Regions from separate parts of the Mesorhizobium sp. M0166 genome, predicted to be linked through region 1. Evidence: predicted binding sites of a transcription regulator. Region 1 holds the regulator's gene; each other region holds the start of a gene.
What was found. Region 1 encodes PhoB, which activates phosphate uptake and scavenging genes when phosphate is short. Its sites were predicted from a motif close to TGTCATNNANCTGTCAT; they were not measured.
Positions count from the first base shown of each region.

Region 2: the regulator PhoB is predicted to act here: its motif matches at 3,491-3,507, upstream of NKJ46_RS20900 (esterase-like activity of phytase family protein).
Region 3: the regulator PhoB is predicted to act here: its motif matches at 6,653-6,669, upstream of NKJ46_RS11975 (PhoX family protein).

Region 1 is NZ_JAMYTD010000016.1:73,839-83,800, reverse strand. Features, by position in the region: gene NKJ46_RS18675 (YMGG-like glycine zipper-containing protein) at 1-138, shown strand, start outside; gene NKJ46_RS18670 (CHASE domain-containing protein) at 239-1,861, opposite strand; gene NKJ46_RS18665 (ATP-binding cassette domain-containing protein) at 1,990-2,784, opposite strand; partial or broken gene NKJ46_RS18660 (sugar ABC transporter permease) at 2,862-4,189, opposite strand; gene xylF (D-xylose ABC transporter substrate-binding protein) at 4,332-5,372, opposite strand; gene NKJ46_RS18650 (ROK family protein) at 5,659-6,903, shown strand; gene phoB (phosphate regulon transcriptional regulator PhoB) at 6,913-7,602, opposite strand; gene phoU (phosphate signaling complex protein PhoU) at 7,619-8,326, opposite strand; gene pstB (phosphate ABC transporter ATP-binding protein PstB) at 8,359-9,162, opposite strand; gene pstA (phosphate ABC transporter permease PstA) at 9,159-9,962, opposite strand, start outside.
Region 2 is NZ_JAMYTD010000019.1:100,919-110,880, forward strand. Features, by position in the region: gene NKJ46_RS20885 (sugar ABC transporter ATP-binding protein) at 1-1,214, opposite strand, end outside; gene NKJ46_RS20890 (sugar ABC transporter substrate-binding protein) at 1,272-2,330, opposite strand; gene NKJ46_RS20895 (TIM barrel protein) at 2,371-3,360, opposite strand; gene NKJ46_RS20900 (esterase-like activity of phytase family protein) at 3,608-5,086, shown strand; gene NKJ46_RS20905 (L,D-transpeptidase) at 5,234-6,022, opposite strand; gene NKJ46_RS20910 (MATE family efflux transporter) at 6,216-7,688, shown strand; gene NKJ46_RS20915 (MFS transporter) at 7,698-8,906, opposite strand; gene NKJ46_RS20920 (TMEM175 family protein) at 9,063-9,638, shown strand; gene NKJ46_RS20925 (hypothetical protein) at 9,760-9,962, opposite strand, start outside.
Region 3 is NZ_JAMYTD010000008.1:11,100-21,061, forward strand. Features, by position in the region: gene NKJ46_RS11950 (cytochrome ubiquinol oxidase subunit I) at 1-1,179, opposite strand, end outside; gene NKJ46_RS11955 (ABC transporter ATP-binding protein) at 1,443-2,369, shown strand; gene NKJ46_RS11960 (ABC transporter permease) at 2,384-3,145, shown strand; gene NKJ46_RS11965 (MarR family winged helix-turn-helix transcriptional regulator) at 3,308-3,799, shown strand; gene NKJ46_RS11970 (GNAT family N-acetyltransferase) at 3,796-4,476, shown strand; gene NKJ46_RS11975 (PhoX family protein) at 4,578-6,584, opposite strand; gene NKJ46_RS11980 (hypothetical protein) at 6,789-7,127, shown strand; gene NKJ46_RS11985 (phosphatase PAP2 family protein) at 7,142-7,843, shown strand; gene NKJ46_RS11990 (SMP-30/gluconolactonase/LRE family protein) at 8,233-9,093, opposite strand; gene NKJ46_RS11995 (helix-turn-helix domain-containing protein) at 9,209-9,962, shown strand, end outside.

The DNA.
Region 1 (9,962 bases):
GCTGTCGGCGGCGGCAAGGGCGCTTTGATCGGCGCCGGCGCTGGTGCGATTGGCGGTCTGCTCGTTCGCCGTCTGCAAAATGGCTACTGCCAGTACAGAGATCGTCACGGCCGGATCTACACAGCTCGCTGCAACTAGTTTCGAGCTCCAGGCGAACAGCAAACGCGGAGACAGGCCACCTGTCTCCGCGTTTGCACCTCCAAGGCGCTGTCGCGATGCGGCCCACGAGACGGCGGTTTCAGGCCGGCAGCGGAACCTTGATTTCCACGTTCAAGCCATCTTCGTGAAAATCGCGCCTGATTGTGCCACGCAATTCGCGCGTGACATTGAGATCGATCAGCCTGGTGCCAAAACCGCTCTTTGCCGGTGTCTCGAGCTTCTTCTGACCGGCCTCACGCCAGTTGAGAGCCAATGTCCGGGCGCCGCCGCGGCCTTCGAGCGACCAGTCGACCTTCAGCGCACCGACTGAATTGCCGGCTTCGCCGTGCTTCAGCGCATTCGTCGCCAGTTCGTGAAAAACGAGGCCGAGTGCCTGCGTCGTTTTTTCGTCAAGAAGAACCTCCGGTCCCGACAACAGCCCCTCAGGAAGCTCGCTGCCGAACACCTGGCCAAGCTCGATGCGCAGCAGGTCGCCGAGATCGGCTTTCTGCCAGCGTGAGCGCGTCAGCATGTCCTGGGAAGCCGCCATCGCCTGCAGCCGGGCCGAGAAAGAAGCCGAGAATTCCTGGACGTCGGTGGTGTGCGATGCTGTCTGGCGCGCGATTGCCAGCACCCGCGTGATCGAGTTCTTGATGCGATGCTTCATCTCCTGCAGCATCAGGTCTTTTTCCAGCAGGCTCTTTTCGGTCGTTTCGTGAAGCAGCGAGACCGCCTCATAGGCCCGCTCCTGATAGCGGGCCACCAGCGCGATGGCGCCCGCAAGCAGCAGTCCGAACAATCCGAGCATCACCGGGATGGCGCGCGAGGAAGGTTGCGAGAAAGCACTTGTCGGCCTGAACAGGACGACCCACGGCCGGCCGGCGACGGTGATCTTGCGGGTGACTAGCAGCCTGTCGCCGAGGCCCGAAACAGGCGGCGTTTCCGACTGGAACAGCAGGTTGTCGCTGTCCACCGTGCCGTCATAGATCTCGGTATTGACCGGCAGCAATGGTGCCCGGCTGAGCGCGGCCTGGAACAGATCACGGGCGCGGAAGGCCGCATAAAGGAAGCCGGCAGTCGAGGATCTCGACGCGTTCACGGCGTCCGGCGCGGTTTCGACATTGAGCCGGACGAAGACCAGGAACCCGGTAAAGGTCTGCGCGGCACCCGTATCCTTGCCGAGCTGCACCAGCCCGCTGGCGTGCTGCTGGTCGTCGGCCATCGCCCTTTCGATCGCCTCGCGCCGCGCCGGCCCGGTGAACATGTCGTAGCCGATGCTGGATTTGTTGGACGGATCCAGCGGTTCGAACAGCACGATGGGCGTGCGCCACGGTAAGTTCGTGTCGGGATAGATCGGATGGCTTGCGCCGTGATCGTGCAGGATGTCGCGCTCGACCGCCGCCTCGTTGCCCGTTTTCGCCAGGCGGAGGAAGCCGATGCCGCGCAGGCCGGCGAAATTATTGTTGATGTCGAGCGCGTTGAAGAAAGCCTTGAACTCGCCTTGCGAGATACCGCCATTGCGCGCGTCGAACAGCGCCCGGGTTGAGCGCAGCAGCGACAGGTCCAGGTCGATGCGGCTTTCGATCCGGTTAAGCGCGTCGTCCGCCGTCGCGTCGAATTTAATGCGGGCCGCCTCCTGGGTGGCAAAATACGCAAAACCCGCCATCGTCAGGCTGATCAGCGCGACGGCGATAAAAGCGACAGTCGGAAAAAGCTTCTTCAATGGCTGATACGTCCCGTGGACGGTTCGGCTCTTTATGGGCAAGTCCCGACGCCAACACAATGGCGAGGCCAAAGCATGGTGACGGCTGGCACATTTTGGCGGCTTGTGATTAGCCGGCTAATTCTCATTCATGCGGCAATCTTCAGGGCTCCCGGCCCCGGAATGGCGCCGGGTGGGCACTTGCCGAGGATGATCATGCCGAGCACTTCGTCCTGGGTGACGTCGGTCGTGCGCGCCGTGCCGACAACCCGACCGTTCTTCATGACGCAGACGCGGTCGGCAAGCTCGAACACGTCGTGAATATCATGGCTGATCAGGAAAATGCCGATGCCGTCGGCCTTGAGCTGCCTGACCAGTTCGCCGACCTGCGCCGTCTCCTGCGGCCCGAGTGCCGCCGTCGGCTCGTCCATGATCAGGATGCGGGCGTTGAACAGGATGGCGCGGGCGATCGCAACCGACTGCCGCTGGCCGCCTGAAAGCTTTACGACCGGCTCCTTGAAGCGTTGGAAACGCGGATTGAGCCTGCCCATCACCTTGCGCGCCTCGGCCTCCATGGCGACGTCATCGAGCGTACCCCAGCCGGTCATCAGCTCGCGGCCGAGAAACAGGTTGGCGGCCGCATCGACGTTGTCGGCCAGCGCCAGCGTCTGGTAGATCGTCTCGATGCCGTACTTCTTGGCGTCGCGGGGATTGGAGATCGAAGCCTCCTCGCCGTTGACGAAAATCTGGCCCGCATCGCGCTTGTAGGCGCCGGACAGGATTTTTATCAACGTCGACTTGCCGGCACCGTTGTGACCGAGCAAAGCCATCACTTCGCCCGGGAAAAGATCGACCGAGGCATCGTCGACGGCGCGAATGCCGCCGAAGGCGATGGAGATGTTGCGCATGTCGATCAGCGGCGTGGGAGCGGTCTTGTCTGCCATGCTTGTTCTTCCTCCCTATAGATCCTGCTTGAGCATGATCTTGTCCGACAACCGGTTTCCACCTTGCGGGATCATGCTCAGACCCGTTTGCGATAGACGGTATCGAGCCACACCGCGACCACCAGCACGGCGCCGACAACAATGCTCTGCAGCGGCGAATCGATGCCGAGCAGCACCATGCCGGATTGCAGCGACTGCATCAAAAGCGCGCCGAGCATGGCGCCGAGCACTGTGCCGGAGCCGCCGGCGAGCGACGTGCCGCCGATCACCGCCGCCGCGATGACCAGGAGTTCGTCCAGGGTCCCCAGCGCATTGGTCGACGCATTGAGGCGGGCCGAAGCAATCGCCGCGCTGATCGCGGCCAGCACGCCCATGATCATGAACACCTTCATGGTCACCCAGCGCGTGTTGATGCCGGCGAGTTCCGCCGCTTCCGGGTTGCCGCCAATGGCAAAGACATAGCGGCCGAAACGGGTGCGTTTGGTGATGAAGGTCATGACGATGCCGACTGCGACAGCGATCAGCACCGGTATGGCGATGCCATGGGCGATGAACAGCCCGCCTTCGGGAGGGTGATGCCGTTCCGCTGGGCGTACTGGCGAACGATGCCGATCGGCCAGGGATAGGAATTGGCGATCCAGACAGCGCCGAGGATGGCGGCACAGGCGACAACACCCAGCAGGGTCTCCGCCCAGACGGGGCGCAGCGGAAATTTGAACCGCTTGCGCTGCGACCGGCCGTTGAGCAGCATGAAGGCGACGCCCACACAGGCGAGAATGCCGACGATCCAGCTTGCGGTTGCGCCGATCGAGCCACGCGGCCCGCCGCCCATGAGCTGGAAGGTGGCGTCGAGCGGCGCGACGGTGCGCCCGCTCGTCATCAACCATGCCATGCCGCGCCAGACCAGCAGGCCGCCCAGCGTCACGATGAAGGCCGGAACCTCGAGATAGGCGATGATAAAGCCCTGGAACGCGCCGATCAGGAGGCCGAGCGCCACGCCGGCAGCCAGCGCGATGATCCATATCCAGGGATTTCCAAGCTGGAACTCCATGACGCGGATGAGGAATTCGGCCTGCGCCACGCCCATCACCATGCCGATCACGCCTTCGACGGAGCCGACCGAAAGATCGATGTTGCGCATCACGATGACCAGCACCATGCCGGTCGCCATGATCGCGACCGAGGAGGTCTGCACCGACAAGTTCCAGAGATTGCGCGGCGTGAGGAAAAGCCCACCCGAGAGTATGTGGATCCCGACCCAGATGACCAGCAGCGCGCCGACCATGCCGAGCATGCGCGTGTCGAGTTCGGTTGCCTTGAGAAATCGGGCAACGATGCCGAGCTCGGATTCACGCGCCCGGTCTGCCGTGCTGTCGACCGGCGTGTTGGAAGTCGTGTCGGTCATCATGTTTCTCCCGCCGGGTTGCCGTCTGCCGCGGATGCCGGAAGCAGCCTAGAAGTTATCCGCCGGAAGCGGAAAAACAACTCTTGTTGAAAAAACGCCGCGGCGAGCGGCCGCGGCGTTCGGACGTCTCGGAAACGTCGGCTCAGTTGCAGACTGCAACAGTGCCCGCCGCCACGCCGGCGCAGACCTCTTCTTTCTTGATCCAGCCGGCGTCGATGACGACGTTGAGGTTATCCTTGGTGATGGCGACCGGGGTCAGGAACAGCGACTTGACGGTATTGCCGCCGGGCGTGGTGAAATCCTTCACGCCGGCAATGTCGGTCATCTGCTTGCCGTCGGCCAGTTGCGAGGCGATCTCGGCGGCGTTCTTGCCGAGCTCGCGCGCATCCTTCCACACCGACACAGTCTGTGTGCCGAGCGCGATGCGGTTCAGCGCGGCGTGGTCGCCGTCCTGGCCCGAGACCGGAACAGATCCAGCCAACCCTTGCGCCGTCAATGCTGCGACGACGCCGCCGGCAGTACCGTCATTGGCCGCGACCACTGCATCGACCTTGTTGTCGTTCGCCGTCAGGAACTGTTCCATGTTTTTCTGGGCGTTGGCCGGCAGCCAGCCGTCGGTATAGGCCTCGCCGACATTCTTGATCTTGCCCCTGTCGATAGCGTCCTTCAGCACTTCCATCGAACCGGCAAACAGGAAATCGGCATTCGGATCGGCACCCGAGCCCTTGATGAAGACGTAGTTGCCTTCCGGCTTCACCTTGAACACTTCGCGGGCCTGCATGCGGCCGACTTCCTTGTTGTCAAAGGTCAGGTAAAAGACGTCCTTGTTCTCGATCAGCCGGTCGTAGCCGACAACCGGAATACCTTCGTCCAGCGCCTTCTGCACGGCCGGCCCGATGGCCGAGGCGTCCTGCGCAAGGATGATCAGTGCGTTGGCGCCCTGCGAGATCAGGCTCTCGACGTCGGTGAGCTGCTTGCCGGGGTTGGACTGCGCGTCGGCGGAAATATACTTGTCGCCGGCGGCCTCGATGGCCGCCTTCATTGCGGCCTCGTCGGTCTTCCAGCGCTCTTCCTGGAAGTTCGACCAGGAAACGCCGATGACCTTGTCTTTAGCCTGCGCCACCGACGCCAGCGCCAGCGTCATGGCGACACCCGCCAGAATGGCGGTCGTGAATTTCTTCATCATATCCTCCCTGCGCCGCGTACGGCGTGACCAATTGGCTCAAAGACCAGCTTAGAAGCTCTAATTTTTTCGAGCCTCGAAAAAATACTGGCCCGATCTCCGGCTGCTGTCAACATCGATTCTGATGGATTTTGATGACTTTGCGAGTTTTTTCGAGCGTCGGAATAAACGATGACAGCGCCACCCGCATCTGACACTATTTGCCTGCATCCGACACTGTTTGTCGGACATTACCGACGGCTTCCGGTTCATGAGCGGCCGCGGCAACCGGGAGGAAAGCAAAACGATGTCGGTCGGAATCCGCCATGACGATTTGCGCCGGCGCAACCGGGCGATGGTGATCTCGGCGGTGCGCCGGGCCGGCCAGCCATCGCGTACTGAGATCGCAGCAACCACCGGCCTCAGCCATTCGACCATATCGGCGATCTCCTCCGACCTGATACGGGAAGGCATCCTCGCCGAGAGCAAGGCAAGCGAGCCCGTTTCGTTGAAACGCGGTCGTCCGCAGGTCGGCCTCGCCCTCAACCCGGAAGCTGCGGCGGTGTTGACCGTGGTGTTGTCGCTGAATTTCCTGTCGGCCGCCATTATCGACTATGCGGGACAGGTGGTCGCCGAGGAACAGCGCCGGCTGGACACGCTGACCATGCCGCGCGACGAACTGATCCGCGAATGCATGGCCATCGTCCGGCGCCGACTTGAGGATCCAGACCTTGACGTCCGCAGTGTCGCCCGCATCGCCCTAGCTATCCAGGGCATTACCGACTCCCCTGCACGCGCCATGCTGTGGTCGCCGATCACGCCGCAGACCGACATTGCCTTTGCCGACATGCTGGAGGACGAATTCGGCATCCCGGCAACGGTGGAGAACGACTGCAATATGATGGCGGTGGCTCTGCGCTGGCGCAAGCCGGACCGCCATCGCGACGACTTCATCGCCATCCTGCTTTCGCATGGCATCGGCATGGGGCTAGTGTTGAAGGGCGAGCTGTTCACCGGCACGCATTCCTCGGGCGGCGAGTTTGGCCACATGATCCATCGTCCAGGCGGCGCGCTCTGCCGTTGCGGACGACGCGGCTGCATCGAGGCCTATGCCGGCAACTACGCCATCTGGCGCAACGCCAGGCAGATGAGCGAAGACAGCGAACCGGTCGCCGACGTCAGCGACGCCGACATGCGCGCCCTGGCGGCCCGGGCGCGCGAGAAAGATGGGCCGGAACGCGAGGCCTACTGCAAGGCCGGCGAAGCGCTGGGTTTCGGTCTCGGCTCGCTGTTCGCGCTGATCGATCCGGCACCGGTCGCGATGGTCGGCGCCAGTGCCGCCGCCTTCGATCTGATCGAGCCGGCCTTGCGCAAGGCAATCGCACAGACCGCCGGCGGCCAGCATTCCGGCTCGATCTCTTTCGACACTGAGCCGAACGAATTGCCGCTGATCCGCGAAGGCTGCGCGATGCGGGCGTTAAGCTTCGTCGACCAGGAGATTTTCGCGCCGGGCGCGCAAATGAGGCCCGGCGTCCGAAAGAACGTCGCCTGACCAGGCGGATCAATCTTCCCTGATCGCATAACCGGCACCGCGGATGGTGCGGATGACATCCGGCATGCGGCCGTTATTGACGGCTTTGCGCAGCCGGCCGACATGGACGTCCACTGTGCGTTCGTCGATGTAGATCGTCTCGCCCCAGACATTATCGAGCAACTGGCTGCGCGAGAAGACGCGGCCCGGATGCCGCATCATAAACTCCAGCAGCCGGAATTCGGTCGGTCCGAGCCTGATCTCGCTCTTCTTGCGATAGACCCTGTGCGATTCGCGATCGAGCACGATGTCGCCGACCTTCAGCACGCTGGACAGCACTTCCGGCTTGGCGCGGCGCAGCAGCGCCTTGACCCTGGCCATGAATTCCGGTGTAGAAAACGGTTTGACCAGATAGTCGTCGGCGCCGGTCGAAAGACCGCGCACCCGGTCGCTCTCCTCGCCGCGCGCGGTCAGCATGATGATCGGCAGCCGCTCGGTTTCGGGGCGCACCCGCAACCGGCGGCAGAGCTCGATGCCGGAAACCGCTGGTATCATCCAGTCGAGCACCAGAAGGTCGGGCACATTCTCCTGCAAACGGATCTCGGCTTCGTCGCCGCGTGTCACCACCTCGACCTGGTAGCCTTCGGATTCGAGATTGTAGCGGAGCAGCACACCCAACGGCTCCTCGTCCTCCACCACCATTACTCGTGGTGCGATCATCAGCTGGGCACCCCCATCATGTCACCGGCGCGGACATTGTCGTTTCGTCCTGCTTCGGACGATTGACCGGCAATTGCTCGCCGGTCAGCACATAATACGCATTTTCGGCGATGTTGGTGACATGGTCGCCGATCCGCTCCAGATTCTTGGCGCAGAACAGCAGGTGCGTGCAAGCGGTGATGTTGCGCGGATCTTCCATCATGTAGGTCAATAGCTCGCGGAACACGGACGTGTATTTGACGTCAATGCGCTCGTCGGCGGCACGCAGCTTGGCCAACGCGGCCGCATCGCCTGCAGCATACTCCTCGATGACGCCCTGCACCTGGATGAGCACCAGCTGCGCCATCGCGTCGATGGAATGCGACAAGTCGCGCGGCGTGACGCTGAGGCCGACCGCACTCACACGCTTGGCGATATTCTTGGCAAGGTCGCCGATGCGTTCGAGGTCGCCGGCCATGCGGATCGCTCCGACCACATGGCGAAGATCGTGGGCCATCGGCTGGCGTTTGGCGATCAGGGTGATGGCGCGGTCGTCCAGTTCGCGTTGACGCGCATCCATGATGGCGTCGTCGGAAACGACGCGTTGCGCCAACACGTTGTCGGAATTCAACAGGGCCTTGGTCGCCCCGCCGACCATCGAACCGGCGAGGTCGGCCATGTCGCGGATCAGCTTGCTGATCTGCTCGAGATCCTCGTCGAAAGAAGCGACTGTGTGTTCGCCCATGGTCCTGTCCTCATATGCATGATCGGAACGGCTCAGCCGAAGCGGCCGGTGATATAATCCTGCGTGCGCTTCTCGCGGGGCGACGTGAAGATCTTCTCGGTCCGGTCGAACTCGACCAGTTCACCGAGATACATGAAGGCGGTCTGGCGCGACACGCGCGCCGCCTGCTGCATGTTGTGGGTGACGATGACGATCGTGTAGTCGGCTTGCAATTCGTCGATCAGTTCCTCGATCTTGGCGGTCGACAATGGGTCGAGTGCGGACGCCGGTTCGTCGAGCAGAATGACTTCCGGCTTCACGGCCACGGTGCGGGCGATACAGAGCCGCTGCTGCTGGCCGCCGGACAGGCTCAAGCCGCTGGCGTTGAGTTTGTCCTTGACCTCGCTCCACAGCGCGGCGCGCTTCAACGCCTGTTCGACGCGGCCGTCCATCTCGGACTTGCCGAGGTTTTCGTAGAGCCTGACGCCGAAGGCGATGTTCTCGTAGATCGACATCGGGAACGGCGTCGGCTTCTGGAACACCATGCCGATCTTGGTCCTGAGGAGGTTGAGATCCTGCGACCGGTCGAGAATGTTTTTGCCGTCGAGCAGCACCTGGCCCTCGGCTGTCTGTTTCGGGTAGAGCTCATAGATGCGGTTGAACACACGCAGCAGCGTCGATTTCCCGCAGCCCGAAGGCCCAATGAAGGCCGTGACGCTGCGCTCGGGCAGCGACAGGCTGATGTCCTTTAGCGCCTTGCTCTGGCCGTAGTAGAAGTTGAGGTTCTTGACCTCGATCTTCGTCTTCTCGGCGACCGTTTCGGTCATCGTCATGTCCGGGGACAACATCTGTGTCATCTGTCCTCTCTGCGTCCGGTAAGGCTGCGGGCGAGGATGCTCAAGCCCAGAACCGTCAGGGTGATTATGAGTGCGCCGGTCCACGCCAGTTGCTGCCATTCCTCGTAAGGGCTGAGAGCGAACTGGAAGATGGTCACCGGCAGGCTGGCCATCGGCGCGTTGATATTGCTGCTCCAGAACTGGTTGTTGAGCGCGGTGAAGAGCAGCGGCGCCGTCTCGCCGGAAATGCGCGCTATCGCCAGCAATATGCCGGTGACGATGCCGGATAATGCGGCGCGGTAGGCGACCGAACGGATCACCACCCAGCGCGGCGCGCCGATCGCGGCACCGGCTTCACGTAATGCGTTCGGCACCAGGTTGAGCATGTCTTCGGTGGTGCGCACGACCACCGGAATGACCAGGATGGCAAGCGCAACGGCGCCGGCAATGGCCGAGAAATGCCCCATTGGCCGCACCATCAACTCATAGACGAACAAGCCGATGATGATCGACGGCGCCGACAACAGGATGTCGTTGATGAAGCGGACGACGGTGGTGATGCGCGAGAAACGTCCATATTCGGCCATGTAGGTTCCCGCCAGCACGCCGATCGGCGTGCCGACGACAACAGCGATGATCGTCATCAGCAGGCTTCCCGCAATGGCATTGAGCAGGCCGCCGGCCTCGCCCGGTGGTGGCGTCATCTCGGTGAAGACCGCAAGCGAAAGCCCGGCCGTGCCCTTATAGACCAGCGCGCCGAGGATGAGCGCCAGCCAGGCAAGCCCGATGCCGGCGGCGACGACGCAAAGCGCCATCATCAC
Region 2 (9,962 bases), on a different contig from region 1:
ATGATCGCCTTCTGCTGGTTGCCGCCGCTGAATAGGCGGATCGGCCGGTCGAGCAGGAACGGTCTGAGATTGACGCGTTTCATCTTCTCGGCTGCCACGCGCTTCAGCCTGATGTGATCGATGACGCCGCGCGGCGCGAACACGCCCATCGACGCCAGCGCCATGTTGCTGGAGATCGACCGCAACGGCACGATGCCTTCGCGCTTGCGCTCCTCCGGCACCAGGCCAATGCCGGCCGCAATCGCGTCGCGCGGACTGGAAAGCTTTACCGCCTTGCCGTCGATCTCTATCGCGCCTGATGAGGCCCGGTCGGCACCGGCGAGCAGCCGCAGCAGTTCGGTGCGGCCCGACCCGACCAGGCCGGCAATGCCCAACACCTCGCCGCGATGCAGCTCGAACGAAACGTCATGGACCTTGGTCGCCGAGGCAAGGCCACGCACACTCAGCCTGATCTCGGCGGAAGCATGCGAGCGGTGCTGTTCCTGGGCAAGCTCGCGGCCGACCATCATCGAAACGACGGCCTTTTCCGAGACCTGTGCGATATCGACGGACCCGACCACGGCGCCGTCGCGCATGATGGTGGCGCGCTGGCAGATGCCGAACACCTCGTCCAGCTTGTGCGAGACATAAACGACGGCGACACCGCCGCGCGCCAGACCGGCAATCACCTCGGCCAGTCGTTCGAACTCGCTCGGCGTGAGGCTCGACGTCGGCTCGTCCATCGCCACGATTCTGGCGCGGTCGAGCAGCGCCCGGCCGATCTCGACGATCTGCCGCTGCGCCACCTTCAGGCTGCCCAGCGGGGCTGCCGGATCGATGGTCGGGTCGATGGCGGCCAGCGCTTCCGCAGCACGGCGTTCCTGCTCGCGCCGTGCGACGAAGACGCCGCCGCGCGTCAGCGGATGGCCGAGAAACATGTTCTGCGCGACGCTGAGACGTGGCACCTGCTGTAATTCCTGATGGATCATCGCCACACCGGCGGCGCGCGCCGCGACCGGGGTGTTCAGCATGGCCGGCTTTCCGTCGATGAGCACGCGTCCCGCTGTCGGCCGGTAGACGCCTGACAGGATGCGCAGCAGCGTCGACTTGCCGGCACCGTTTTCGCCAAGCAGGCCATGGATTTCGCCGGCGCCGACCGAAAAGGACACATCGCTCAGCGCCCGTACGGCCGGAAACAGCTTGGAAATGCTCTCGAATTGCAGCCGCGCTGGCATTGCTTCAGTTCTCCAGGCAAGGGTGCCGACCCAAGGCCGGCACCCGCCGCCCCTGCTCTATTGGCCCACTGCCGCGTCCTCGAGCAGCGCCTTGCGCACGGAATCGCCACCGCCTGAGTAACGGTCGGCATTGTCCTTGGTGATCAGCGCCTGCGGCGTGGCGACGACGCGCGGCAGCTTCTGCCCGGCCACCAGCCGCAGCGCCGATTCCAGCGCCACCTCGCCGGTCAGCACCGGGAAAGAATCGACGGTACCGGTCAGCTCGCCGGCGCGGATCGAGGCATAAGCGTCGGAAATCCCGTCGGTGCCGAAGACGGCGACTTTGTCCTGCAGGCCGGCGGCCTTGACCGCTTCGACGATGCCCAGCGCCATGCCGTCATTGTTGGCATAGAAGCCGATCAGGTCGGGGTGCTGCTGCAGGATGTTGGTGGCCGCGTCGTAGGAGGTCTGGCGATCCCAGTTGCCGGGGACGCTGGCGACGACCTCGAATTTGCCAGCCTCGGTGATGGTGGTCTTGAAGCCGTCGGTGCGCTGGACGGCGGCGTAGACGCCGGCCTGGCCTTCGACGATGGCAACCTTGCCGCCATCCGGCCGATTCTTGATGAACCATTTGGCGACGCGCACGCCGTTGTCGCGCTGGACATTGCCGACATAGTGCTCGGCCTGCGGGATGACCGCGTCATTGACGTTAACCACCGGCACATTGGCTGCCTTGGCCTGTTCCATGATCGGCTGCAAGTTGGAGTCGGTCTGCGGCGAGACGAGAAGCACGTTGTAGCCTTGCGTGACCAGGCCTTCGGCGATGGTGAGCTGCCCGAGCTGGTCGCCCTCGCTTTGCGCCGCTTGGTAGACGACGGGCACGCCGGTGCGGTCGCCGAACGACTTGTAGCCCTCTCCCAGCGAGCGCCAGTATTCGTTGGTCAGCGTCTTGGAGACCGCACCCGCCTTGGTGCCCTCGGGCAGCTTGGGGAAAGCCCCGAACTTGGCCTCGAGCTGCGACCAGTCGATGCGATCCTTCTCGGTGTCGGAATTGAGCGGCGCGAGGTCCGCGGAAAACGACGACCCTATGGACAGCGCCATCAGTGCAGCGGTAGCGGTGGCAAGCAGAAATTTCATGGTCTTTCCTCCCTTGTTGAAAACAGTGATGGCCCCGGCCTCAGCTGTCCGGCCCGAGCATGGCTTCCTGGATTATGGCCTGCGAGGCGACCGCGTCCTGACGGTCGATGGCAGTGGATAGGCGATTGTCCTTTTCCAGCCGATCGACGACGCGCAGCATGCGCTTGACAGTCGCGATGTTGACTTCGCATTCGTGGACCGGGTCGAGCCCGGTCATGTCGGGGAACGTGTCGAAGTAGATTGCCCCGGCATAGCCGTCGCGGCGGATCTGCCTGAGCAGCTCGATCGTCTGCAGCGTGTGCACTGCGCCGACCATCAGGCCGTCGTCGCGCTTGGCGTAGCCGTCGTTGAGATGCACGCCGAGCAGCTTGCTATGGCGCGCCACGAGTGCTGCGGCAAAGGCCGGCTGCTCGTCGGCATAGAGCACATGCGCGAAATCGAGCGTCACGCCGAGATTGGGCAGGCCGATCTCGCGGATCGCCAGCAATGTCGTCGCCGCATCGGGCATCAGGCTGTAGGAGCGCGGCTCGTTGGGTTTGTATTCAAGGCTGATCTGACAGCCCGGGTCATGCGCCACTACTTCACGAATGCCATCGATTTCGTGTTGCCAGAGTGTTGCGTAGTCAGCTTGGAAGGCGTAGTCGAAGCCATCCTGCCCCAACCACAATGTCATCAGGCTGGCGCCGGCCTCGCGCGCGGCGTCGATGCCGGCCTTGGTCAGGTCGATGGCCTCGCGGCGAACGGAAGGATCCGGGTTGGTGAAGGCGCCGAGCTTGAAAGCCGGGTTAGAGTAGTAGCGCATGGCGAAGCCATTGATCGAAAGCCCGAAATCGCCGAGTTTGCGCGCCATTTCCGCAGGTTTTTCATCGACATGGTCGGGAAAGTTGAGGTCGAGATCGGTCAACTCCGCAACCTTCGCCGCACGTGCCGCCATTTGCAGCATGGACGGTTTGCCGACAAGATCGGGCCACTCGGACTGTGGCCGCGAGGCAAAGGAATTGAGGCGGGTGGCGAAACGATAGGCGGTCATCGGGGTCCTTTCATTGTCATAACTTTACACAAGAATGATTACTTGTAAAGTTGTTAATTGCTCGCTCGGCGACGACGAATTCGCCATACCCAGGCCAGTTGCGACCACGGGGGACAAGCAAGCGCGGCACTGTCACGCAAGTATCACGTTCGCGTCCTAGATCGCTTCTCCGAAGGCTTACGCGGCGTCCTTGATGCGACGCGACGCCTTTTCAGATCCCGGCAGCTTTGTCTCAAGGAGGATATCCATGAAAAACCTGCACCGAACCGCGTCCCTCGCCGTCGCGCTGGCGATGTTCACCGCCTTGACCCCGGCCTTGGCTGAAAACGCCGCGACAGTCGGCGGCGTCAGCTTCGTCAACAAGGGCCTAGTCGGTGTCGGCCGCATCCCGGCCAGCCAGAAGGACAAGTTCGGCGAGACGTTTGGGTCCGGCTCCGGCATGTCGATCGATGCTGCCGGCTGGACCCATGGGGCGGACGGCTACAAGGGCTCGCTTTGGCTGCTGCCGGATCGCGGCTACAATGTCGTCGGCACCACCGACTATCGCTCGCGTTTCAACACGATCGCCATCGAGTTCGCGCCGGCCGCGCCGGGTGCCACACCAGCCGCCGGGCAGGAACAGTCGGGCCTCAAGGCAACCTTAGCCGACACCATGCTTTTGACCGACGACAAGGGCGCCGACGCAACCGGCCTCGATCCGCTCAACGGCGTGCGCGCCGCGGCCGACGACATGCCGATCCTGCCCGAAGCCAACGGCAAGCTTGCGCTCGACAACGAGGCGATCGTGCGGCTGCCCGACGGCACCATGTTCATCTCGGACGAATACGGCCCGAACATCTATCGCTTCTCCGCCAATGGGCGTCTGATGTCGGCAACGCAGCCGCCGGCGGCGCTTGTCCCGATGCGTCATGGCACGCCGAACTTCGCGTCCGACAATCCGGGACCTGGCGCGGCGGACCCAGATCCGAAGGATCCCGAAACCGGCCGCCAGAACAACCAGGGCCTTGAAGGCATGGCACTGACGCCCGACGGCAAGTTCCTGATCGCCGTGCTGCAGTCGGCACCCAGACAAGATGGCGGCGATTCGCCCTCGACGCGCCGGAACACGCGCGCGCTGGTCTACGATGCTTCGGATCCTGACCAACTCAAGCTCGCGCATGAATATGTCGTGCCGCTGCCGGTGTTCACCGATGCCAAGGGCAAAACCAAGATCGCCGCGCAGAGCGAAATCGTGGCGCTGTCGGACAAGACCTTCCTGATGCTGGCGCGCGACAGCGGCAACGGCCAAGGGCTGAAGGGCGACACTTCGCTCCATCGCGAGATCAGCATCGTCGATGTGTCGGCGGCAACCGATATCGCCGGCACAGAGTTCGACAAGGACAAGCCGGTTGCGCCCAAGGGTGAGCTCGATGCATCGGTGACGCCCGCCAAGCTGACGCCGTTCATCGACATCAACGACAAGAGCGAGCTCGGCCGCTTCGGGCTGCACAATGGCGCGCCCAACGACCGCAACAACCTCTCAGAGAAGTGGGAGGCGATGTCGGTGGTGAGCGTCCTCGATCCAAAGCTCCCCGACGACTATTTCCTGTTGGTCGCCAATGATAATGACTTCCTCACGCAGGACGGCTCCCAGGTCGGCGCGACCTACAAGGCCGAGGATGGCGCCGATGTCGACACCATGTTCCTGGTCTATCAGGTCATGATTCCCGGCCTCGCCAAGAAGTAGTGGCACCCATACAGGCGGACGCGCCGAACGCGTCCGCCTGAGCTGGCGCGATTGAACGGTCGCGTTTCCGCAGTTGCGGCGCGCCCGCGCAAGGGCGGTGCCCTGGTGTGCTGCAAAACCTGCGACTGACGATCCAGTCGAAGGCACTTACCTCAACATCTCCGCGTCCTTTGGGACGCCAGCATCGATCGGCTCGGCTGTCCTGTCCGACACGGCGGCGATCTTCCCGGCGGCCGACAGGTTCGGGCGCACGAAGACCGGCGCGACGCCGTCGACGCGGCTGTAGAGGTCGATAATGTCCTGATTCATGAAGCGCACACAGCCGGAGGAAGCGTTCTTCCCGATGGAATCCCACTCGGGCGTGCCGTGCAGCCGATACATCGTGTCCTTGCCGTCGCGGAAGAGATACAGCGCGCGGGCGCCAAGCGGGCTCTGCGGGCCGGGCGGCATGCCGTCCTTGTATTTCGCCAGTTCCGGTCGGCGTTGGATCATTTCCGGCGGCGGCGTCCATACCGGCCACTTCTTTCTCGCCTGAACCACGGCGCTGCCGGTCCATCCGAAACCGGCCTTGCCGAGGCTGACGCCATAGCGAATTGCCTTGCCGCCGTCGCGCACCAGATAGAGGAAGTGCTCGGAAGTATCGACGACCATCGTGCCCGGTTTTTCGCCGGTCGGGTCGGACACGATTTGGCGCACGAACTTCGGATTGATCTTGGCTACCGGGATTGCCGGCAGTTGATAGCCCTCGTCGACGCGCGCCGCATACATGCTTGCCGCATCGCCGAGAGCCGGCTCGCTCGGCGCCGCTGTCACCGGCGGCGCCGCCACGTCCGTCGTGGTGCACGACGAAAGAGCCACGGAGGCCGCGCCCAGAGCGGATGCACCGAGAAAGGCGCGCCGGTTCAGGCGCTCAAAAAACAACGGAATATCAGACATGAGCCCCCCGGCTTACCCATGAGATCCAGGAAAATGCGGCCCCACGCATGCAGGATCAATATACGATTCCGGAAACTTTGAGAAATGCTTAGATCAAGGCACGCCAGGCGGAATTTGCGACGCCGCATCGACCTCTCCCGTTAAATCGGCAATCATTGCGGACTCAAGACAAGCCTTCGCCGAGTTGCCTGCCATGGACGACAACATGCCCCCGCGCCGGCGGACCGGCGACCTCACCAGTGGGCCTATCCCGCGCACCCTTTTACTGTTTGCCCTGCCGGTGCTCGGCTCCAATGTGCTGCAATCGCTCAACGGCTCGATCAATGCCGTGTGGGTCGGCCGTTTGCTCGGTGAAGCGGCGCTGACCGCCACGTCCAATGCAAACCTCGTGCTGTTTCTCATCCTCGGCACTGTCTTCGGCATCGGCATGGCGGCGACCATCCTGGTCGCGCAATCCGTCGGCGCTCGTGACCTGCCCGAAGCCCGGCGCATCGTCGGCACCAGCGCCACCTTCTTCTTCCTCGTCTCGGTGGTGTTCGCTGTCTGCGGCTGGATCTGGGTCGATGCGATCCTCGATGCACTCGGCACGCCGGCCGATGCTTTGCCGCTGGCGCGCTCCTATCTGCGCATCATCTTCCTGGCCGTGCCGATGATGAACCTGCTCTCCTTCGTCATGACAGTGCTGCGCGGCGCCGGCGACTCGCGCACGCCTTTCCTCTTCATGGCGCTGGCCGTCGTGCTCGACGTCATTTTGAACCCGTTGCTCATCCTCGGCATCGGCCCGTTCCCCGAACTCGGCATCGCCGGCTCGGCAGCCTCGACGCTGATCGGCCAGACGGTAAGCGTGGTTGCCATCCTGGTCGTGCTTTATGCGCGCAAGCACCCGCTGCGGCTGGCCGGCGCCAATCTTGCTCTGCTGCGGCCGGACCCGGCGCTGCTGCGACTTGTCGTCTTCAAGGGCGTGCCGATGGGCCTGCAGATGATCGTCGTCTCGTCCGCGGCTCTGACGGTGATGGGCATGGTCAATTCGTACGGCTCGCAGGTCGCAGCCGCCTACGGCATAGCCGCACAGCTCTGGACCTATATCCAGATGCCGGCACTCGCCATCGGCGCCGCGGTGTCGTCCATGGCGGCGCAAAATGTCGGCGCCGGGCACTGGGACCGGATCGGCCGCATCGCCGCCTCCGGCGTCGGCTTCAACCTTGTGCTCACCGGCGTGCTTGTCGCGCTGCTGTTCGTATTCGATCGCGCGGTGCTCAGCCTCTTCCTCGGCAGCGACAGTGCAGCAATCGACATCGCCACTCACATCAACAAGATCGCGTCGTGGTCCTTCATCCTGTTCGGCATCACCATCGTGCTCTTCGCCACCGTGCGTGCCACTGGCGCGGTGATGCCGCCGCTGATCATCCTGGTGATCTCGGTGCTGCTGGTGCGCACCAGCTTCGCCTATTTCTTCCGAAGCGTGATCGGCGAGGAAGCGCTGTGGTGGAGCTTTCCGGCCGGCTCGATAACCTCGCTCGTGCTGGCCGCGGCCTATTATCGCTTCGGCCGCTGGCGCAGCCTGCACATGATCGAGAGCCGGCCGGCTGCCGGCGAACCCCCGGATACCGGCCTCGGCGTACCGCGCCAGCGCGCCCATCTTTCACCCGAGACGCCGAACGGCTGAAAGGCCGGCTCAGCGCGCGTATTTCGCGCCAAGGCCGAGCGCCACCAGGGAAAAGACGGCAATCATGCCGGCAAAGGCCACGCTTGCCACGGTCGCGCTTGTCATGGTCGACAGGACGCCGATGCCGATCACCGGCAGCGCGTTGCCGCAAAAACAGCAGATGAAGAAGGCCGAGACGACTTCCGCGCGCCGGTCCGCCGGCGCGATCTCGTTCACCACTTGCAAGCCGCCGCGATAGCCGAGCGCTGCCGCCACGCCGCACAAGGCGGTCCCGGCAATCATTATGGCCATCGAGGCGAAGACCTGCGCCGCAACAATCAGCGCGACGGTTGGGATCATCAGCGCAAGCGCTGCGAACATCGCGGCTCGGCTCGAAAGTCGTGCTGTCGCTACAATGGTGGCGGCCGTCACGATCGCCAATTCAAAGAACAGAGCGCCGGCTTCGGCATGATTGGTTACCTGCAGTTGTTGCGCCAAAATGCTCGGTGCGAGTGCTGCATAAAAGCCGACCAGCGCCATTGCGCCAAAGCCGGTCACCGCCGGCGCAACGAAACTTGCGCGGATGTCATCGGGCACGGAAAGCCGCGGCCGCATCGAAACGTCAGCCAGTCTCCCCGGCCGCGAAACGGTTTCCCGCGTGCGCCAGACCAGCAGGGTTACAGTCGCGAGCATCGCAAGGTAGACGACGAATGTCAGCCTGAGCGGCCAAGGCGCGTATTCGGCAAGCAACCCGGCCCCCAGCGCACCGAGGCCGAGGCCGAGGAAATTGGTGCTGGTGGCAATCGTCGCCGCCTGTGACTTGTCGTCGGTCGGGAGCAATTCGGCGAGCCAGGCGGTGCCGGTACCCGCGCCGACCCCGATTCCCAGTCCGCTCAGAATTCGGGCGACATCGAGCCAGGCGACATTTTCGGCGAACAGGAAAACCACCGCGCTGACAACGGCCACCGCCATCCCGGCCAATGCCATTGGACGGCGCCCGATGACATCGGACACACGCCCCAACATCAGCAGCGCCGCCAGATTGCCGATGACATAGACGGCGTAGACCAGCGTCAACGTGATCTGCGAGAAACCGAAGACCTGCTTGTAGATGATGTAAAGTGGCGTCAGCGCCGTGCTGCCAGCGAAAAGAGCCGCGATCATGGCGGCCACGGCGGCCACTGCAGCGCGGCCGCCGAGTTCGTGATCGCGCGTCATGACTTGAGCGTGAGCTGTCATTTTTTCGACCTTTTGCTGTTCGGGATCTGACATCCTAACGCCTTTTTCGCGTCAGCCGTTCCCCCTCCCCGACTTGCTCCTGACAACTTTGGCAGCTTTGCCGATGGCGCTGAGCGAGATCCTCTTTTAACTTCAGCGGATTATCAGGGGAGATTCATGGGCAAGGGACGGGTCGAGGCATTCACCGATGGCGTGGTCGCCATCATCATCACCATCATGGTGCTGGAATTGAAGGTGCCGCATGGCGAGGATTTTTCCGCGCTGGCACCGCTCTGGCCGATCTTCCTCAGCTATGTGCTGTCCTTCATCAATGTCGGCATCTACTGGAACAATTTGCACAACATGTTCCATACCGTGCAGCGGGTCGACGGCCGTGTGCTTTGGGCGAACCTCAACCTGCTGTTCTGGCTGTCGCTGATGCCGGCGACGACAGCCTTCATGGGTGAGAACCATTTCGCGCCGGTGCCGGTCGCCGTCTACGGTGTTGACCTGGCGCTCTGCGCCATCGGCTTCAACATCCTCACCATGGCCCTGCATCGGCTGCACGGCAGCGAGAGCCTTTTCGCCCGGGCGTTGGGCAATGACCTCAAGGGAAAAATCTCGCTGGTGCTCTATCTTTCCGCCATCGCGCTGACCTTCGTCAATCACTGGATCGGTGTCGCGATCTATATCCTGGTGGCGATGGTCTGGTTCGTGCCAGACAGGCGCTTCGAGCGGCTAATCGAGAAATAGACGGATCATGATCCCGAACCGAAGGATCGCGTCAGCGAAAAGTGGATGCCGGTTTCGGGAAAGATCATGGTCAAACGAGACGATAGGCCCCGTCCCGAATTCTATCGGGATGGAACAGGCTCTAGCCTCGCATTTCTTTCAGCTTTTCCGCTACTGAGGCGGCAAGGTCGGCGTAGCGCTCCTCCAGCCGCTCGGCCGCTTTGATCACTGAAAAATCATGGCCGAATTTTTCCAGCGCCATGCGCAGCTTTTCGACAAACTCCGCCTGTTTTTCGAGCGCCGAAAACAGCGTTTTCACTTGCGCTTCGCTGATGTCGGGATTGG
Region 3 (9,962 bases), on a different contig from region 1:
GCCGACAGCATCGGCGGTACGCAGCACGCCGGTGACCAACCAGGGCTGGCGGCCGATCTCGGTGGTGTACCAGCCGGCCAGCGTCGCCAGCCAGCCGGACAGCGCCATCGGCACCATGACGAGCGCCAGCGGCTTGGGTAGGCTGTGGCGGCGCTTGAGGAAGAAGGCGGCCGACCAGGAGACGGCGAGCATCAAAAGGCCGGTGCCGACCATGATGCGAAAGCCCCAGAACACCGGAAATACCGGGGGATGGTTGCCGGCATAATCGTTCAGCCCAGGCACGACGCCGCCGGCGCTGTGCCTGAGGATAAGGCTGGCGCCATCGGGAATGGTGAGCTCGAACCTGTTTTCCCTGGCCGCTTCGTCGGGAAGCGCAAACAGCACCAGCGGCACGTTGGGACCGGTGTTCCAGTTGGCCTCCATCGCGGCGATCTTCTGCGGCTGGTGTTCCAGCGTGTTGAGGCCGTGCTGGTCGCCGGCAAAGATCTGGATCGGGATCAGGATCGCGGCGGTGAAGACGCCGGTGCGCAAGGCCTTCCACATCGATTCCGAGCGATCGCCGTAGAGATAGCGCAGCGCCGACAGGCCGGCGATCAGGAACGAGACGGTCAGCCCCGAAGCAAGTAGCATATGGACGAGCCGGTAGGGCATGGATGGATTGAAGACAACGGCCCACCAGTCGGTGGCGTGCGCCACACCATCGCGCATTTCGAAGCCGGCCGGCGTCTGCATCCACGAATTGAGTGCGATGATCCAGAAGGCGGACAAGGTGGTGCCGCCGGCCACCAGCACCGTCGCCAGTGTATGGACGCGGTTCGAGACGCGGCGGAAGCCGAACAGCATGATGCCGAGGAACGCCGCCTCGAGGAAAAAGGCGGTCAGGATCTCGTAGGCCAGCAGCGGGCCGGCGATGTTGCCGACCGTCTCCATGTAGCCCGGCCAGTTGGTGCCGAACTGAAAACTCATAGTGACGCCGGAAACCACGCCCATGGCGAAGGACAGTGCGAATACCTTAACCCAGGTGAAATAAGCGCGCATCCAGGCTGAATCGTTTGTCGCGTTGTAGCGGAGCTTGAAGAAAAGCAGCACCCAGCCGAGCGCTATGGTAATCGCCGGGAACAGGATGTGGAACGAGATGTTCGCGCCGAACTGAATGCGCGACAGAATGAGCGGGTCCATGGCGGCTCCGGCTGCTGCTTGTTTGTTGAAGGATAGGCTTGATGCACCGGACGGTCAAAGCGGCGTCCCGCCGCGAGGCGGAACGCCGCAGTGCCGGTTAATCTGCTTTTGCATGGAATTTGGCTGGACGACCGGGCAGGTGTTGCCTATTCCGGCGAACCTCGATGTCCCGAACTGTCAGGAGCGCCATTGACATCCGGATTTGCGAACCGACATTCAGCGGATTAAATCAACAACTCTGTTTCAAGCAGCCGTTTTCAGCCATGCAGCCGATCATCTCGATTTCCGGGGTCACCAAGACCTACGCCACCGGCTTCAAGGCGCTGAAGGAGATCAATCTCGACATCGTGCGCGGCGAGATCTTTGCGCTGCTAGGGCCGAACGGCGCCGGCAAGACAACGCTGATCTCAATCGTCTGCGGCATCGTCAACCGTTCGTCGGGCAGCGTCACCGTCGACGGCCATGACATCAACCGCGACTACCGCGCCGCGCGCAGCCTGATCGGGCTGGTGCCGCAGGAACTGACTATCGACGCCTTCGAGAGCGTATGGGCGACGGTCAATTACAGCCGCGGGCTGTTCGGCAAGCCGGCGGACAAGGCGTTCGTCGAAAAAGTGCTGCGCGATCTGTCGCTCTGGGACAAGAAGGACGCCAAGGCGATCACGCTGTCCGGCGGCATGAAGCGCCGGCTGATGATCGCCAAGGCGCTGTCGCACGAGCCGCGCATCCTGTTCCTCGACGAACCGACGGCAGGCGTCGATGTCGAGCTGCGCCAGGATATGTGGGCGATGGTGCGCCGGCTGCGCGAAGACGGTGTCACCATCATCCTGACCACGCATTACATCGAAGAAGCCGAGGCGATGGCCGATCGCGTAGGCGTCATCAACCGCGGCGAGATCGTGCTGGTGGAGGACAAGGCCGAGCTGATGCGCAAGCTTGGCCGCAAACGGCTTGTACTGGAACTGCGCAGTCCCCTGGCCACTGTTCCCGACGCTTTTTCGAGCTATGCGCTGGAGCTTTCGCCGGATGGCGGACAGCTGACCTATACTTATGACAACCAGAGCGAACGGCCGGGCGTCGCCTCGCTGATCCGCGAGCTCGAGGCGGCCGGCATCCAGTTCCGCGACATCGATACGGAAAACAGCTCGCTCGAGGAGATCTTCGTCAATCTGGTGAGGAAACCGGCATGAATCCGCGCGCGGCCATGAATCTTCATGCGGTATGGGCGATCTATCGGGTGGAGATGGCGCGCGCCCTTCGCACGGTGCTGCAAAGCATCGTTTCACCGGTCATTTCGACGTCACTCTATTTCGTCGTCTTCGGCTCGGCCATCGGCTCGCGCATCACCGAGATCGACGGCATCAGCTACGGTGCCTTCATCGTGCCGGGGCTGATCATGCTGTCGCTGCTGACGCAGTCGATCTCCAACGCCTCTTTCGCCATCTATTTTCCGAAATTCGTCGGCTCGATCTACGAATTGCTGTCGGCGCCGGTGTCCTATCTGGAGATCGTCATCGCCTATGTCGGGGGCGCGGCGACAAAGTCGATCGTGCTTGGCCTGATCATCCTGGCGACGGCCTCGCTGTTCGTGCCGCTGACGATCGAGCATCCGTTCTGGATGCTTGCCTTCCTGGTGCTGACGGCGGTGACCTTCAGCCTGTTCGGCTTTATCATCGGGATCTGGGCGAAGAGCTTCGAGCAACTGCAGCTGGTGCCGCTGCTGATCATCACGCCGCTGACCTTCCTCGGCGGCAGCTTCTATTCGATCAACATGCTGCCCGGCATCTGGCGCACGGTGACGCTGTTCAACCCGGTGGTCTACCTGGTCAGCGGCTTCCGCTGGAGCTTCTACGGCAAGTCCGACGTTTCGGTCGGCGTCAGCCTCGGCATGACGGTGGTCTTCCTGCTCGTCTGCATAGCAATCGTCGCCTGGATCTTCAGGACCGGCTACCGGCTGCGCAACTGATCGACTGGCCTTGTCCCGGCGAAGCAGCCTTATCGGTCGACGTTTCCTTTCCGAAGGCGATATAAGCCCGCGCCCGCGCCCCGGAGCCGGCGCTTGAATGCTCGATCTTGCTTTTTATGCATTGTTATATATCATGTTATAGATTTTGAGGTGAAGTGACCTATGGAAGACGTCATACGATCGCTTGGCTTCCTATGCCTGGGAAGCAGGCTGAAGCGTATAGGCGAGCAACTGCAAGCGGAGGCGCAGCGCCTGCTCGACCGGCTGGATGTTCCGGTTCAGGCGAGCCAATACCCCCTGCTGGCCGCGCTCGACAGGCTGGGTCCGTTGTCTGTCGGGGAACTGGCGCAATGCCTTGGCGTCGCGCAGCCGGGCGTAACGCGAAGCGTCTCGCTTCTGTCCGAATTGGGACTGCTCGAGGTCAGTCCGTCGACCGATGACCAGCGGCGCAGGATTGTCTCGCTTACTTGGGACGGCCGGCGGCTGGTCGATGTCGCAAAGCGCGACGTCTGGCCTTCCATCGAGAACGCCGTCGCGGATTTGTGCGCAGGTCTTTCGGGGCCGCTTCTTGAGCAGCTGGCTGCCATCGAGGATGGCCTCGCCGCGGCCCCTCTCGACCGTCGTGTAAAAAAGCCTGAGGGTGCCGCGCAATGAGACATCTGCTTGACCGCCCCGTCTGGAGCGCGCTTCAGACGCGACATTCGGCGTTCGCGCAAGGTAATGACCTCGCCAAGCGATATAGGCCGTCGATTGTTCCTTTCGCCGCCACTGGCGCGGACGCCCCGGATAGCCTGCGGGCGCTCGAAAGGCTTGTCTCCCCGGGCGAGAGTGTGATCCTGCTTCAAGCGGACGTGATTGCTCTGCCCACGGGGCTTTCCGCGACTTCGGCCGCAGCCGGGGTTCAGATGATTGCCGAGCAGCCATTGCAAACCGTGTCTGACAAACGCGTGCAACGTCTGACCCGAGACGATGCCGCTGAGATGCTCGCCCTGGCATTGCTCACCAAGCCTGGCCCATTCACGCTCGAAGCCTTGAGCCTGGGCGATTTCTGGGGTGTGAAAATCGAGGGCAGGCTTGCGGCGATGGCCGGCGAGCGCATGAAGCAGCCTGGCTATACCGAACTCAGCGGCGTGTGCTCACATCCGGAATTTCGCGGCGGTGGCCTGGGCAAGCTGCTGTCCCTGTTCGTGGCAAACCGGATAGTGGCGCGCGGCGAAGTTCCCTATCTCCACGCCTACGCCAGCAACGCCACGGCCATTAGATTATACGAGTCCATTGGCTTCAGGTTGCGAAGCACAATGAATGTGGCTGTGGTTCAGCGCACCGGATGAGTGTCGGCGCATGATGCGCAGCATGGATGCATCCCGTATCGGAAAGGAAGGATTTCGTATGGCCGAAATCCTTCCTTGAGACTGCAAGACCTTGCTGCGTGTCAGACCGCGATCTTGCCGCCGCCTTGCCTGGTAATGGCAACGACCGACGGGCGCACCGGCATGTCCGGCTTGAAGTCGGGCCAGCGGGTCGACAAATCCTCATAGTAGGACGGACGGCCGAAAGCCTCCCAGTCCTCGCCGCCGTCGCCCGGATGCTGGACGGCAACGAAGGCGGTCTGGTCGTCCGGCGCAAACAAGGGACCGCACATTTCGGCGCCGATCGGCACGCGGAAGAACAGCTTTGATGTCGCCCGCGCCGGCCCTTCCGTATCGACAGCCCACAGACCATCGGTGCGGCCGGTGGCTTTCGGGCCTTGGCCGTCGGTAGCGACCCAGAGGCGGCCGGCCGAATCGACCGCGCAATTGTCCGGCATGCCGAACCAGCCATTGGCGGTGGTTGCGGTCGAGAAGGTGGCGCCGACAGCGGCAACCGAGGGATCACCGCATTTCAGCAGGATTTCCCACCTGCCCTTTGTCGCGGTGAAATCACCGCCGTCCTCGACGATCTCGATGATGTGGCCAAAGGCATTTTCGGCACGCGGGTTGGCGGCGTCGACCTGATCGGCCTTGCGCTTCGAATTGTTGGTCAGCATGACATAGACCTTGCCGTTGGCGGCATTGGGCTGGATGTCTTCCGGGCGGTCCATCTTGGTGGCGCCGAGCAGGTCGGCGGCGCGGCGCGTTTCGATCAGCACGTCGGCCTGGCTGGCAAAGCCGTTCTCGGCCGTCAGCGGCCCCTGGCCGAAGACGATCGGCAGCCATTCGACCGAACCGTCGTCGGCAAACTTGGCGACATGCAAGGTGCCGTCGTCGAGCAAATCCATGTTGGCGGCGCGATCGTCTGGGTTGAACTTGCCTGTGGTGACGAACTTATAGACATAGTCGAAGCGCTCGTCGTCGCCGAGATAGAAGACGACACGGCCATCCTTGGCGACGATCGATTCGGCGCCCTCATGCTTGAAGCGCCCCATCGCGGTGCGCTTCCTCGGCGTCGAAGTCGGATCCTGGACGTCGACCTCGACGATCCAGCCGAAGCGGTTCGGCTCGTTCGGCTCCTTGCCGATGTCGAAACGGTCGTAATGCGCTGCCCATTCGTAGGCACCTTCGGGAATGCCGAGGCGCTTGTAATTGGCGGCTTCCTTATGGCCCTGCGGCAGCTCGCCTGAGAAATAGCCGTGGATGTTCTCCTCGGCCATGACATAGGTGCCCCATGGCGTGACGCCGCCGGCACAATTGTTGACGGTGCCTATGACCTTCGTGCCGGTCGGATCGGCGCTGGTCTTGACGCGGTCGTGGCCGGCGACGGGGCCGGAGAGCGCAATCTCGGTGTTGGAGGTGATGCGGCGGTTGAGCTTGCCGTTGCGAACGATCTGCCATTTGCCTGATAGCTTGCGGATCTCGACGATGGTGCCGCCATGCGCGGTCATCTCGACGTCGACTTGTTCCTTGCTGAGGGGCGCCTGCTTGGCCTTGCCGTCAACGATGGTGACGAGGCCCGGAAACATCAGGTGCGGATTGGTGTATTCGTGGTTGACCACCAGCAGGCCGTGCTCGGCCGAGCCGTCGATCGGGATATAGCCGACATAGTCGTTGTTGTAGCCGAACTGTCTGGCCTGGGCTTCCGCCGACTGTTTTGTCGGATCGAATTCGGGCGAATCGGCGAACAGCGGATCGCCCCAGCGCAGCAGCACATCGGCGTCATAGCCCGGTGCGACGTGATGCTTGTCGTCGATGCCGGCCTCGAGCTCGTCGAAAGCGAAGGCGGAGCCTTCGGCGGCGCGGGCGTTGTCGGCGGTGATCAGCGCCATCGGGCTGACGGTAGCGGCTATGGCCGAGACGGCAAGCGAGCCCTTGAGGAAGCCGCGGCGCGAGAACCGCGCGGCGATGATCTCACCCATGGTGCGGTTGTCGGTGGGATTGGCTCCTGGCCCGCCGTTTTCCTCGAGCAGGCTGGTGCGGAAATGGGCGTCAGGGGTGCGATGTTCGGTCGAGCGCTGTTCAGTCATGGGGGCCTGCCTCTGGCTGGATGGATTGCTGGAGCGTGTTGCCTGGCCAAATCCGGTATCGCCGGCAGGTCACAGTTTGATGACATGCCGGCTAATTGCCACCTGCGATTTCCTATCCAACATCGGGCCCGCTTGACCGCGACCGGCGCTTCGGAAACAAGAGCTGCGGCAGGCGCGTAGGGATCGCATCGGGAGGAACAAAAAGTGAGTTTCTGGGGACTTGGGCAGCTCTGCGTTTCGACGGTGATCTTCCTGCTGGCGGCGATGGCTGCAAAACAGTGGGGGCTGGCGCCGAGCCTCGGCAAGATCGTGCTGACGTTGGCGCTCTATTCGCTCGGCAATCTGATCATGCTGAGGCTGATCCGTGAATTCGGCATGTCGGTGTCGTTCAGCCTGTCGGCGGTGATCCAGCTGGTGTCGGTGAATGTGGTGGCGCTGGTCTTCTTCGGCGAGCGCGTCAATGCCTTACAGGCAACCGGCATCGTGCTTGCCATCGCAGCTGTGGCGCTGATCACGCTCGGGCCCTATCTGCAGAGGCTGTAACTGCGATCGGGCCGATGAAGAAGGTTGCAAGCAGACTGCGCAACTGGCTGGAGTTCCCGGTTCTGCTGGCCGGGCTGGTCATTGCCGGCGGGCTGTGGGGGTTCGAGGAGCTGATGGAGATGGCGCGGGCCACCACGCCGCATGCCTTCGATACCGAAATCCTGCTTGCCTTCCGCAAGGCCGGCCAGCCCGACAATCCGATCGGACCGGCGTGGCTGGAAGGGGCGATGCGCGACATCACCAGCCTCGGCAGCGCCAGCGTGCTGGTGCTGATTACCGCAGCAATGATCGTCTATCTGCTCCTTATCCGCAGGCCAGGCGCGGCGCTTCTCATGTTCGTCGCGGTAGCGGGCGGCCAGCTCCTGTCGAGCGTGCTGAAATTCGATATAGACCGGCCGCGCCCCGATCTGGTCTCGCATCTCGCCGACGTGGCATCGCTTTCGTTTCCGAGCGGCCACGCCATGCTGTCGGCGGTGACATATTTGACGCTGGGCAGCATGGCGGCGCGGTTTTTGCCCGGGCGGACAACGAAGATCTATGTACTCGGGCTGGCGGTGCTGACGACGGTGGTGGTCGGCATCAGCCGCATCTATCTCGGCGTCCACTGGCCGTCCGACGTATTGGCCGGCTGGTGTGCCGGCTTTGCCTGGGCGATGCTGTGCTGGCTTGCGGCTCGGTTCCTGCAACGATGGCTTGGGCAGGCCGACGGCACCTGACTCAAATCAGCCCGTTGATCAGGCCATGGCCGCAGCCTGCCAGCAGGAAAACCATCGACAGCAAGGCTGTCGAGGTCGCCAACGCTTTGAATATCACCCGCTCATCCTTTTGAAGTCGTGCCTGTGAAATCGGGATCGCAGTGGATGTTCCGCCAAACGATGCCGAGGTTTGTAGCATGACAGCGCATCGGCTGGCAAAGAGTGCTGTATGTTTCAAGTATGCAAGATGATTCTTGAACCATCATAATAATCAGGCGCTTCACCGCAGACACGCCGTATGCTGATCAACCACGGCGTCAAGCGGCCGCTGGTGACTTATGCCGCCTCGATCACGGATGCGCGGGCGCAGCTGAGGAAAGCCGCGCCCGCAGCCTGAGCCGATGGCTCGCTTAGTCGAGGCCTAATGCCGCGACCTCGCCCTCATTCATCAGCGGCACGAAGATGGTCGACCTACCGTCGGTGCCGATGTCGGCGCTGCCCGGCTTGAACGTCGCAACCGCTTGCGGCGTGCCGCCGGCTTTGTAGCGGTAGAGCGTGCCGGTCATATAGGCAGTGGCGTAGACGCTGCCGCCGATGGCAACGACGCCATCTAGGTTGGCGAACTTTTCTGCGCCGGGCAGTGGCGAAACGGCCTTGGTGGCGAGATCGACCGAGAGCAGGCCGCCTGGCTCCGCGGTGCTGAAATCTGATTTGATGCCCTTGCCCCACGAAGCGACGATCAGCCGGCCGCCATCGGCGAAGATGCCATTCGGCGAAGCAAGCGCCGCATCCCTGACGAACAGTTCCGGCCGGTCGCCATCGACGCGATAGATCGTGTCGGCCAGCATGTCCGTGACGTAGACCTTGCCGGACGCGTCGGCGGTCACGTCGTTGAGGAAGACGGCGTTCGGCACGTCGATCGTGGATGTTAGCTTGCCGCTTGCGAGATCGACGACGCGCACATGGGTGATATCGGCGACGTAGAGTTTGCCGTCGGCAATCGCCATGCCCTTGGGCGCGTCCATGCCGTCGGTCCAATGTTGCGTAACCATCTTGCCGTCCATCGACAGGACCGACAGATATCCATTGCCGTCGGCGTCGCCGGGATTGCCAACGATATTGGAGATGATGATGCGTTTGCCGGCGGCATCGAACAGCGCCGATTCCGGCTGCTCGAGGCCGCCGGCGCGCCAGAGTTCAGCGGCCTGAACTGCCGGCGCAGTCGCGATGCCGACGATGGCGAGAAGTATCGGTGTGAAGAGGCTTTTCATGGCTAGTCTCCTGTAATGGACTGGCGGAGAGCTAGGCTCTACGATACTTTTCGGGAAGATCTATCAGGACTAGTACCGAAGGCTGATACCAAATCGCGCAAACGAGGTGCATCCCATGAACGGCCTGATCTTCGAAGCGCTGAAGCGGACGCTTAAGGCCAAGGGCGTGACCTACCGCGTCCTTGCCGAGCGGATGGGCGTTTCCGAGCCGACGGTGAAACGCATCTTCCATGAGCGCAACTGCAAGCTCGACCGGCTGATGGAGATCTGCACTGCCGCCGGCGTGGAGTTGGAGAACGTGCTCGGCTCTATGAACAGAGGGCCGGGACCTGCCAACCAGATCGCGCCGGAGATCGAGCGCAAGCTCGCAGGGCGGCCGGCACTGCTGTTCGTCTTCGTCATGCTTTCCGAGAAATTCACGCCCGAAGGTATCATGCGCTCACAAGGGCTGAGCGAGGCTTCGATGTTCCTCTATCTGCGCGACCTCGAGGAACTCGGCCTGGTCGCGCTCGGTCGCGGCCTGTCGGCAAGGCTGCTGGTCGAGGCGCCGATCCAGTGGAATTTCGACGGGCCATTGCGGCCGCTGTTCGAGATGACCAACAAGAATTTCATCGGCTGGGCCATCACCCATCTTGAGCGCGAGGCGACATTCGTCAGCTTCTCCAGGCGGATGCGGCCGGAAACGGCGGAAATGGTCAGGCGCGAGGCGGAGGAATTGGCGGAGCGCGCCAAATTGCTTGCTCATCACGACCAGCACACGACGCCCGAAGACGGACTGGTCGGCTACAAATGGACGTTTGCGTTCGGCGCAACGCCGTTCCCGGTGATCATGCCGATCGGGCCGCATCCGCGCGACGCAGGCGCGCGGA